Regions from separate parts of the Streptomyces sp. NBC_00820 genome, predicted to be linked through region 2. Evidence: riboswitches for the same ligand, from Rfam matches in the RefSeq annotation. Region 2 holds a riboswitch; the other holds the start of a gene.
What was found. A riboswitch is a leader RNA that binds a small molecule or an ion and turns the genes downstream of it on or off. The one in region 2 is predicted to bind S-adenosylmethionine.
Positions count from the first base shown of each region.

Region 1 (5,131 bases), 1.5 Mb from region 2:
CTCGGGGGATGCAGCGAGAGCGTCAGCCGCGCGCGAACAGGCGCCGGGCGAGGCGGTCCGGCGGCCGCCGGACACGACGAAGGGCCCGCACCCTGTGCCGGTGCGGGCCCTTCGCTGCGAAAACGTTCAGGCGGTGACGCGAACCATGTCGGCCTGCGGGCCCTTCTGGCCCTGCGAGATCTCGAACTCGACCCGCTGGCCCTCTTCCAGGGTGCGGTAACCGTCCATCTGAATGGCGCTGTAATGGACGAAGACGTCCGCGCCACCGTCGACCGCGATGAAGCCGTAGCCCTTCTCCGCGTTGAACCACTTGACGGTGCCCTGAGCCATGCCTAACTCCCCTATTACTGGCCCTTGCACAGATCCACCCTTCGCGGACCCGGGTCAGACCTCGCCCCCCATCGGTCGGGGGCGTGCGCCGGAACGCGTCGACCGCGGCCGAATGTATCTGCCCAACTGCCCTCTGCAACAGGTCAATCGGACGAGAATTCCAGAAGAGCGCGGTCCGGAATGTGGCGAGAATTCGCCTGAATTCAGGGCAAGTCGGGCCCTGCAAAAACCACAAATGCCGCAAACAACCCGGGCATTTTGGCTACTTCTTATCGGGCGCGCGGCATGAATCCAGTGCTCCCGACCAGTGGCCCAGGAGCGCGTTCCCCAACTCTACCGTGCTCAATCACGCAGAATGGCCCCCTCCGCTTCTCTCACGGAGGGGGCCATTCGATGAACAGTCGGTAACCGCGATTACCGAAGGTAATACCGGGCCCTGTCAGCCGCCCGCGACGGCCGGAATGATGGAGACGCCGGCACCGTCCGGGGTGACCGTCTCCAGGCCCCGCTCGAAACGCACGTCGTCGTCATTGACGTACACGTTGACGAAACGGCGCAGCTTGCCCTGGTCGTCCAGTACCCGGGCGGCGATCCCCGTGTGGTGCTTCTCCAGGTTCTCGATGACCTCGGCCAGCGTCGCCCCTTCGGCGGCGACCTCGGCCTGACCACCGGTATAGGTACGCAGGATGGTCGGAATGCGAACGGTCACGCTCATACGAGGCCAGCCTCTCGGAAGGATTCCAGGGTCGGGCGGATGACGGCGGTCGGACCGGTGCCGGCCACCGCGTCGAGGGTCTTGAGGCCGTCGCCGGTGTTGAGGACGACCGTGGTGAGCGTCGGGTCCAGGGCGCCGCTCTCGATGAGCTTCTTCGTGACGCCGACCGTCACCCCGCCCGCCGTCTCGGCGAACACGCCCTCCGTGCGGGCCAGCAGCCGGATGGCGGCCACGATCTCCTCGTCGGTCACGTCCTCCACCGCACCGCCGGTGCGGCGCGCGATGTCGAGGACGTACGGCCCGTCGGCCGGGTTGCCGATGGCGAGGGACCTGGCGATGGTGTCCGGCTTCTGCGGCCGTACGACGTCGTGGCCCGCCTTGTACGCGGCCGACACCGGCGAGCAGCCCTCGGCCTGTGCGCCGAAGATCCGGTACGGCCGGTCCTCGACCAGCCCGAGCGCGACCAGCTCCCGCAGCCCCTTGTCGATCTTCGTGAGCTGGGATCCGGAGGCGATCGGAACCACGATCTGGTCGGGCAGCCGCCAGCCGAGCTGCTCGCAGATCTCGTACGCCAGGGTCTTGGAGCCCTCCGCGTAGTACGGCCGCAGGTTGACGTTGACGAAGCCCCAGCCCTCGCCGACCGGGTCGCCGATCAGCTCGGAGCAGAAGCGGTTCACGTCGTCGTAGTTGCCCTCGATGCCGACCAGCTCACCGCCGTAGACGGCGGCCATGACGATCTTTGCCTGCTCCAGGTCGTGCGGGATGAACACGCAGGAGCGCAGGCCCGCGCGGGCCGCGGCGGCGCCGACCGCGCCGGCCAGGTTGCCGGTGGAGGAGCAGGACAGGGTGGTGAAGCCGAAGGCGCGGGCGGCCTCCAGGGCCTGGGCGACGACGCGGTCCTTGAAGGAGTGCGTCGGGTTCCCGGAGTCGTCCTTCACGTACAGCCCGCCGGTGACACCCAGCTCGCGGGCGAGGTTGCGGGCCTCGACGAGCCGGGTCCAGCCGGGGTTGAGGTTGGGCTTGGCGGCCACGTCGGCGGGGACGGGCAGCAGGGGCGCGTAGCGCCAGATGCTCGCGGGGCCGGACTCGATCCGCGCGCGCAGTTCCTCGGTGTCGTACGCCGAGAAGTCGTAGGCGATCTCGAGGGGGCCGAAGCACTCCTCGCAGGCGAACACCGGGCCGAGCGGTACTTGGTGGCCGCACTCGCGACAGCTCAGGGCGGCGGCGGGGCCGAGGTCGACGGTGGGAGTGCTCTGGGGGGCGACGGTCTGCACAGCCATGGAGGCGAGGCCCTTTCTCCTCATCTTCCTCACGACGCATCTCGCCGTGAGACGGATTTGGCACCTTCCCTAGCCGGGAGCCTCGCGGATGAGAACGAGTGACCGACTGGAGGGTTGCCGGGGCTTCATCGGGCCGTATCCCTCTGCCCCTCTGGATGAGCGGTATGTAGTTGTGTGAACGCTCTTGACCCCCGACATGCGATGGTCATCGGCGTTGCTCAAGACTGTAACCGAAGGCCAGGACAGTGGAGAGAGTCGTCCGAACCGCGAGACGGGTCACACGGTTTCCGCGTGTGACCACCGCCCCTCAGCACCACCCCCGAGCGCCACACCTGAGCACGACACCTGATCACGTCCCCCGATCACGACAGTGAGGAGCCACCGACCGTGCTGGAAGAAGTCGAGCGCTGGCTGGCCACCCGCTCCTGGTCCGTGGCCGACCGCCCCCTGCACCGTGTCCTGGCCGCCAAACAGCGCACCGGCCAGTCCGTCTCCGTCGTCCTTCCCGCACTCAACGAGGAGGAGACGGTCGGCGAGATCGTCAGGGTCATCCGTCACGACCTCGTGGAGCAGGCCCCGCTGATCGACGAGATCGTCGTCGTCGACTCCGGCTCCACCGACCGCACCTCCGAGGTCGCGGCCGCCGCCGGAGCGCGGGTCGTGCACCGCGACGACATACTCCCGCGCCTGCCCGCCGTACCCGGCAAGGGCGAGGTGCTGTGGCGCTCCCTGCTGGTCACCGGCGGGGACATCGTCTGTTTCGTCGACGCCGACCTCAGGGAGTTCTCCGCGGACTTCGTCCTCGGCATCGTGGGCCCACTGCTCACCGACCCTGACGTCGACCTGGTCAAGGCGATGTACGACCGTCCGCTCGCCGGTGCGAGCGGGCAGGGCGGCCGGGTCACCGAGCTGATGGCCCGCCCGCTGCTGAACATGCACTGGCCGCAGCTGGCCGGCTTCGTGCAGCCGCTGGGCGGCGAGTACGCGGCGCGCCGCTCGCTGCTGGAGCAGCTGCCGTTCCCGGTGGGCTACGGCGTGGAGCTGGGCATGCTGGTCGACGCCCTGCACCTGGTGGGCCTGGACGCGCTGGCCCAGGTCGACGTCGGCGTGCGCAAGCACCGGCACCAGGACGGGCAGGCGCTGGGCCGGATGGCCGCCGCGATCTACCGCACCGCGCAGCTCCGCCTCGCGCGCGGCCACCTCGTGCGGCCCGCCCTCACCCAGTTCGAGCGGGGCGAGGACGGGTTCGAGCCGCGCACCTACTCGGTCGACACCGAGGAGCGGCCGCCGATGGCGGAGATCGCGGAGTACGCCGCGCGCCGGGTCGCGTGAGCCGTGGCACGCACGGTGGTGTGAACGGCCGGGTCGCGTGAGCCGTCGGCCGGGCGCCGGAGTGCGGCCGTATACAAGCCCCTTTCGGGGCGGACCGTACGTTTGAGCGTTTACGGGCCGGGCTAGGTTCAGGACCATGGCTTCCACGCAGGGTGCTGAGGTGCTGGTCGCGTCCAACCGCGGCCCGGTTTCGTACGAGGTGGACCCCGACAGCGCCGACGGCGCGCTGCTGGCCAGGAGAGGCGGCGGCGGACTGGTCTCGGGACTGTCCGCCATCGGACCGGACACGGACGCGGTGTGGGTGTGCGCCGCGCTGGGCGACGGCGACCGGGAGGCCGTACGGCGTGCGCGGGGCGGACTGCTGCCGGCCGAGGACACCGGCGGGCAGCGGGTGCGGATGCTCGGCATCGACGCCGACGTGTACGCCGACGCCTACAACGGCATCGCCAACTCGACGCTCTGGTTCGTCCACCACATGCTGTACCAGACCCCGCTGGAGCCGGTCTTCGACGCGGAGTTCCGGCGGCAGTGGGAGTCGTACCGGGCCTACAACCGCGCCTTCGCCGAGGCGCTCGCCGAGGAGGCGGCCGAGGGCGCGGCGGTGCTGATCCAGGACTACCACCTGGCGCTCGCCCCCCGGATGCTCCGGCAGCTGAGGCCCGACCTGCGCATCGGGCACTTCTCGCACACCCCGTGGGCGCCGCCGGACTACTTCCGGCTGCTGCCCGACGACCTCGCGGCCGAACTGCTGACCGGCATCCTCGGCGCCGACCGGGCGGCGTTCCTGACCCGGCGTTGGGCGGACGCGTTCACCGAGTGCTGTCACGAGGTGCTCGGACCCGGCATTCCGTCCGGGACCCGGATCGGGGTGCACGGGCTCGGCGCGGACGCGGACTTCCTGCGTGAACGCGCGCACCGGGCGGACGTGGCGGAACGGATGGCCGCGCTGCGCGAGGAGGTCGGCGAGGGACGCCGGACGATCGTCCGGGTGGACCGCACCGAGCTGTCGAAGAACATCGTGCGGGGGCTGCTGGCCTACCGGCAGCTGCTCCGGGACCGTCCCGAGTGGCGCGAGCGGGTGGTGCACGTCGCCTTCGCGTATCCCTCGCGGCAGGACCTCGCGGTGTACCGCGACTACACCGACGAGGTGCGCCGGGTCGCCCAGGAGATCAACGCCGAGTACGGAACGCCGGGTTGGACGCCCGTCGTGCTGCACGTCAAGGACGACTTCGCCCGCTCGCTGGCCGCCTACCGGCTCGCGGACGTCGCCCTGGTCAATCCGATCCGGGACGGCATGAACCTCGTCGCCAAGGAGGTGCCGGTCGTCTCCGACGAGGGGTGCGCGCTGGTGCTGTCGCGGGAGGCGGGGGCGTACGAGGAGCTGGGCGACGACGCGATCGTGGTGAACCCCTACGACATCACGGGTACGGCCGAGGCGCTGCACGAAGCGCTGAGCCTGCCGGCGGCGGAGCGG
Region 1 covers NZ_CP108882.1:3,827,554-3,832,684, forward strand. The annotation lists gene OIB37_RS17275 (cold-shock protein) at 127-330, opposite strand; gene OIB37_RS17280 (MoaD/ThiS family protein) at 770-1,045, opposite strand; gene thrC (threonine synthase) at 1,042-2,325, opposite strand; SAM riboswitch class I at 2,343-2,487, opposite strand; gene OIB37_RS17290 (glucosyl-3-phosphoglycerate synthase) at 2,713-3,657, shown strand; gene OIB37_RS17295 (alpha,alpha-trehalose-phosphate synthase (UDP-forming)) at 3,794-5,131, shown strand, end outside.
Region 1: linked by a shared signal. The riboswitch ahead of thrC (threonine synthase) and the one ahead of OIB37_RS10665 (aminotransferase class V-fold PLP-dependent enzyme) in region 2 are both predicted to bind S-adenosylmethionine.

Region 2 (5,131 bases):
CGTGTGTTCTTCACCGGTGCGTTCCGCAAGCCGCGTGAGATCAACTGGCTGTTCGGCTTCCTGCTGTTCGTCCTCGGCATGTTCACCGGTTTCACCGGTTACTCGCTCCCCGACGACCTGCTCTCCGGCACCGGTGTCCGCTTCACCGAGGGCGCGATCCTGTCCATGCCGATCGTCGGCACGTACATCTCGTTCTTCCTCTTCGGCGGCGAGTTCCCCGGCCACGACTTCGTGGCCCGGTTCTACTCGATCCACATCCTGCTGCTGCCGGGCATCATGCTGGGCCTGATGGTGGCGCACCTGATCCTGGTCTTCTACCACAAGCACACGCAGTTCGCGGGCCCCGGAAAGACCGAGACGAACGTCGTCGGCATGCCGCTGCTGCCGGTGTACATGGCCAAGGCCGGAGGCTTCTTCTTCCTGGTCTTCGGTGCCATCGCCGTCATCGCCGCGATCGCTCAGATCAACCCGATCTGGGCGATGGGCCCCTACCGGCCCGACCAGGTCTCCACCGGCGCCCAGCCCGACTGGTACATGGGCTTCGCCGAGGGTCTGATCCGCTACATGCCGGGCTGGGAGATCAACTTCTGGGGTCACACGCTCGTCCTGGGCGTGTTCATCCCGCTGGTGCTCTTCGGCCTCGTGCTGATGGCTATCGCGGTCTACCCGTTCATCGAGTCCTGGGTCACCGGTGACAAGAGCGAGCACCACATCCTGGACCGTCCGCGCAACGCGCCGACGCGTACCGGTTTCGGTGTCGCCTGGGTGACCGTGTACCTGATCGGTCTGGTCGGCGGTGGCAACGACCTGTGGGCCACCCACTTCCACCTGTCGATCAACCAGGTCACGTGGTTCGTCCGGATCGGCTTCTTCGCCGGACCGGTCCTCGCGTTCATCATCACCAAGCGGATCTGCCTCGGCCTCCAGCGCCGCGACAAGGAGAAGGTGCTGCACGGTCGCGAGACCGGCATCATCAAGCGCCTGCCGCACGGTGAGTTCATCGAGGTGCACGAGCCGCTCAGCCAGGAGCAGCTGCACACCCTCACGGCGCACCACCAGTACGAACCGGCCGAGATCGGCCCGACGGTGGACGAGAACGGTGTCGAGCGCAAGGTGAAGGCCTCGGAGCGGCTGCGCGTCAAGCTCTCCGGCGCCTACTACGGCGAGGACAACCAGATCCCGAAGCCGAGCGTCGACGAGTACAAGGAGATCACGAGCGGCCACGGCCACCACTGATCCCCGCGTCGCCACACCACGGTCGAAGGGCCCCCTCCGGTTCGGAGGGGGCCCTTCCCCGTGCCCGCGGGCACCTCCGAGGCGGGAGACGGGGCCGTCGGCGGCCCGGGGGCTGGATAGGGTGGGGGGTGGAACACACGGTCCCCACACACACCCAGGAGCGGCTGATGAGCGCTGTGACCCCCGCCGGAGGCGACACCGCGGCGGTTCGTTCCTGGCCCGCCCTGCTGAACGGACTGCTGGACGGCCGGGACCTGTCCGCGGACGACACCGCCTGGGCGATGGACCTGATCATGCGCGGCGAGGCGACCGACGCGCAGATCGCCGGGTTCATGGTGGCGCTGCGTGCCAAGGGCGAGACGGTGCAGGAGATCACCGGGCTCGTCCGGACCATGTACGAGCACGCCAACGTGATCGAGGTCCCGGGTCCGGCCGTCGACATCGTCGGTACCGGCGGTGACGGCGCCAAGACCGTCAACATCTCCACGATGTCCTCGATCGTCGTGGCTGGCACGGGCGAGAGGGTCGTCAAGCACGGCAACCGCGCCGCGTCCTCCGCCTCCGGGTCCTCCGACGTCCTGGAGAAGCTCGGCATCAACCTGAACCTGACCCCGCGGCGGGTCGCCGAGGTCGCCGAAGAGGCCGGCATCACCATCTGCTTCGCGGTGAAGTTCCACCCGTCGCTGCGCCATGTCGCCGCCGCCCGCAGCCAGTTGGGCATCCGTACCACCTTCAACGTGCTCGGTCCGCTGACCAACCCGGCCAAGGTGACCTCGCAGGCGGTCGGTGTCGCGAACGCCGCCATGGCCCCCATCGTGGCGGGCGTCTTCGCCGAGCGCGGCAACTCCTCCCTCGTCTTCCGCGGTGACGACGGCCTCGACGAACTGACGACGACGTCCACCTCCCGGGTCTGGATCGTGCGTGACGGCAAGGTCACCGAGGAGACCTTCGACCCGCGCGACGTGGGCATCGAACTGGTACCGGTGGAGGCCCTGCGCGGCGGCGACCCGTCGTACAACGCGGAGGTCGCCCGCAGGGTGCTGGACGGCGAGACGGGGCCGGTGCGGGACGCGGTCCTGCTGAACTCGGCGGCGGCGCTGGTCGCGCTGCGGCCGACGGACGCGCCGCTCGCCGAGCAGATCCGCGCGGGCATGGCGCGGGCCGCGGAGTCGATCGACTCCGGGTCGGCCAAGCGGGCGCTGGAGCGCTGGGTGGCCGCGAGCAACCGATAGCCGTGGGACAAGAAGGGCCGGCGCCCGGGCGGGCGCCGGCCCTTCGCCGCGTCCCTGCGCCTCCCGTTGCGTCGCCTCCCGTCCTGCCGCGTCCCGTCCCGTCTCGGCCGCGCACGTCCCACGTACGTTCCGCGCACATCCCGGCATCCGGACAGCGGTTGCGCCCCGGTGACGGGCTCGGTTAGCTTCCTGATCAGGTCATGAGTGACAGTCATGCGGCCCCGGCCGACTGTCCGGCAACCCTCCGTCCGTGGCGGGGTGCCCCGGGTGAGGACCAGGTCGTGGACCACGAGGTCCACGACAAGCGCGGACCCCTCGCACGCCGCTGAACAGGCGTGGGACCAGGGGTCCTGGTCGTCCGAGGGAGCCTTCCGTGAGCAAGCGAATGCGCTAGGGCCGCCGAGCCCCGCCTCCGCGCACCCCCTTCACCTTCCCCGCGTCCTGCCTCACGGGAGTTCAGCCATGTCCGTGCACACCGCTGCCGCCGCCCCGTCCGTCCACGCCCCGCTGCCCGTGCTGGGCCGGGACGTCACCGTCCCGCTCGTCACCGGCGGCGAGGTCACCTACGCCGCCCTCGACTACGCCGCCAGCGCCCCCGCCCTCCAGCGCGTCTGGGACGACGTCGCCGCCTACGCGCCGTACTACGGCAGCGTCCACCGGGGCGCCGGGTACCTCTCCCAGCTCTCCACCGACCTGTTCGAGAACGCCCGCGCCACGGTGGCCGCGTTCCTCGGCTGCCGCGAGGACGACGAGGTCGTCTTCACCCGGTCGACCACGGACTCCCTGAACCTGCTGGCCCGCGCGCTGCCCGCCGGCTGCGAGGTCTTCGTCTTCGAGACCGAGCACCACGCCGCCCTGCTGCCCTGGCGGGACGCCCGGGTCACCTGCCTCGACGCCCCGCGCACCCCGCGCCAGGCCGTCGAGACCCTGGAGCGGGCCCTCGCAGGCCGCGACGCCGGCGCCCCGGCCCTGGTCTGCGTCACCGGCGCCTCCAACGTGACCGGCGAGCTGTGGCCGGTGCGCGAGCTGGCCACCGCCGCGCACGCGCACGGCGCGCGGATCGTCCTGGACGCCGCCCAGCTGGCCCCGCACCACCCGGTGAGCGTGGCGGAGCTGGACGTCGACTGGGTCGCCCTGTCCGGCCACAAGCTGTACGCCCCGTTCGGCGCCGGTGTGCTGGCGGGCCGTGCCGACTGGCTGACCGGGGCCGAGCCGTACCTCGCGGGCGGCGGCGCCAGCCGCTCGGTATCCCGGCGACAGGACGGCGGGGTCGACGTGGAGTGGCACGCGGGCGCCGCCCGCCACGAGGCCGGCTCACCGAACGTGGTCGGCGCCTACGCCCTCGCCTCGGCCTGCAGGGCACTCACCGAGGCCGGCTTCGACACCCTGGTCGCCCGCGAGCGGCACCTGATCTCCAGGGTCCGGACGGGTCTCGCCGAGGTCCCCGAGGTGCGTGTGCTCTCCCTCTTCGGCGACGAGGCCCCGCGTGTCGGCGTCCTGTCCTTCGTCGTCGAGGGCTGGAACAGCTCCCACTTCGCCGCCGCCCTCTCAGCCGAGTACGGCATCGGCGTCCGCGACGGCCTCTTCTGCGCACACCCGCTGGTCCGCACGCTGCTCGGCAGCGCCCCGCGGGCCCAGGGGGAGTGCGGTGCCCCGGAGGCCGCGCCCGGCGAGAAGTCCCTGAACGCCATCCGCGTCAGCTTCGGCGCGGGCACCCCCGACGAACACGTCGACCGCTTCGTGGACGCCGTACGGGAACTCGTCCGCGACGGCGCGAAGTGGCGCTACCGCACGGAGAACGGCCGCTGCGTCCCGGCGGTGTGAGGCGCTTCGGCCCGGACCTGGGGCCGGTCCGCCGGACAGGCCCTAGTTGTCCAGGCCGATCGCGAACGCCGCTTCCAGGTCGTGCTGGGAGTAGGTGCGGAAGGCGACGTGGGTGTCGGTGGCCTCGACGCCGGGGATCTTGCTGATCCGGCCGGGGATGACCTCGGCGAGGTCCTCGTGGCGGCTGACGCGGACCATCGCGATGAGGTCGTAGGTGCCGGTGACCGAGAAGACCTCGCTGACGCTGTCCAGCGCGGCGATACCCTCCGCGATCTCGGGGATCCGGTCCACGCTGGTCTTGATCAGGACGATCGCGGTGATCACGGCTGGTTCTCTCCCTTGGGTGCCGGGGCTGGGGCGGCCTTCACTCTAGTCCGCCCGTCTCCCACCACCACCCTCCCAAGGCCGCCCTTCGGGCCCTTGCCTCTGCCGTACCGCACCCACGCGTAGCCGAAGCCGAGGCAGAAGCCGACGACGTGGGCGAGGTAGGCCACCCCGGGCCCCTCGCTCGCCCGGCTCGCCGCGAGCCACTGCAGGGCGGCCCAGAAGGGCAGCACCACCCAGGCGGGAAAGCGCAGCGGGAGGAAGAACAGGAAGGGGAGGAGACTGGTCACACGGGCGCGCGGGAACAGGTACAGGAACGCTCCGAGCACCGCCGAGATCGCCCCGGAGGCGCCCACCAGCGACTGCTGGGAGCCGGCGTTGGCGGCCGCGTAGCCGAGCAGGGCCAGGTAACCGCAGCCGAGGTAGAACAGGGTGAACTCCACCCGGCCCATCCGCTCCTCGGTCATCGCACCGAAGACGAAGAGGAAGAGCATGTTGCCGAGCAGGTGCACCCA
Region 2 covers NZ_CP108882.1:2,341,701-2,346,831, reverse strand. The annotation lists gene qcrB (cytochrome bc1 complex cytochrome b subunit) at 1-1,236, shown strand, start outside; gene trpD (anthranilate phosphoribosyltransferase) at 1,404-2,468, shown strand; SAM riboswitch class IV at 2,665-2,781, shown strand; gene OIB37_RS10665 (aminotransferase class V-fold PLP-dependent enzyme) at 2,931-4,292, shown strand; gene OIB37_RS10660 (Lrp/AsnC family transcriptional regulator) at 4,335-4,616, opposite strand; gene OIB37_RS10655 (rhomboid family intramembrane serine protease) at 4,613-5,131, opposite strand, start outside.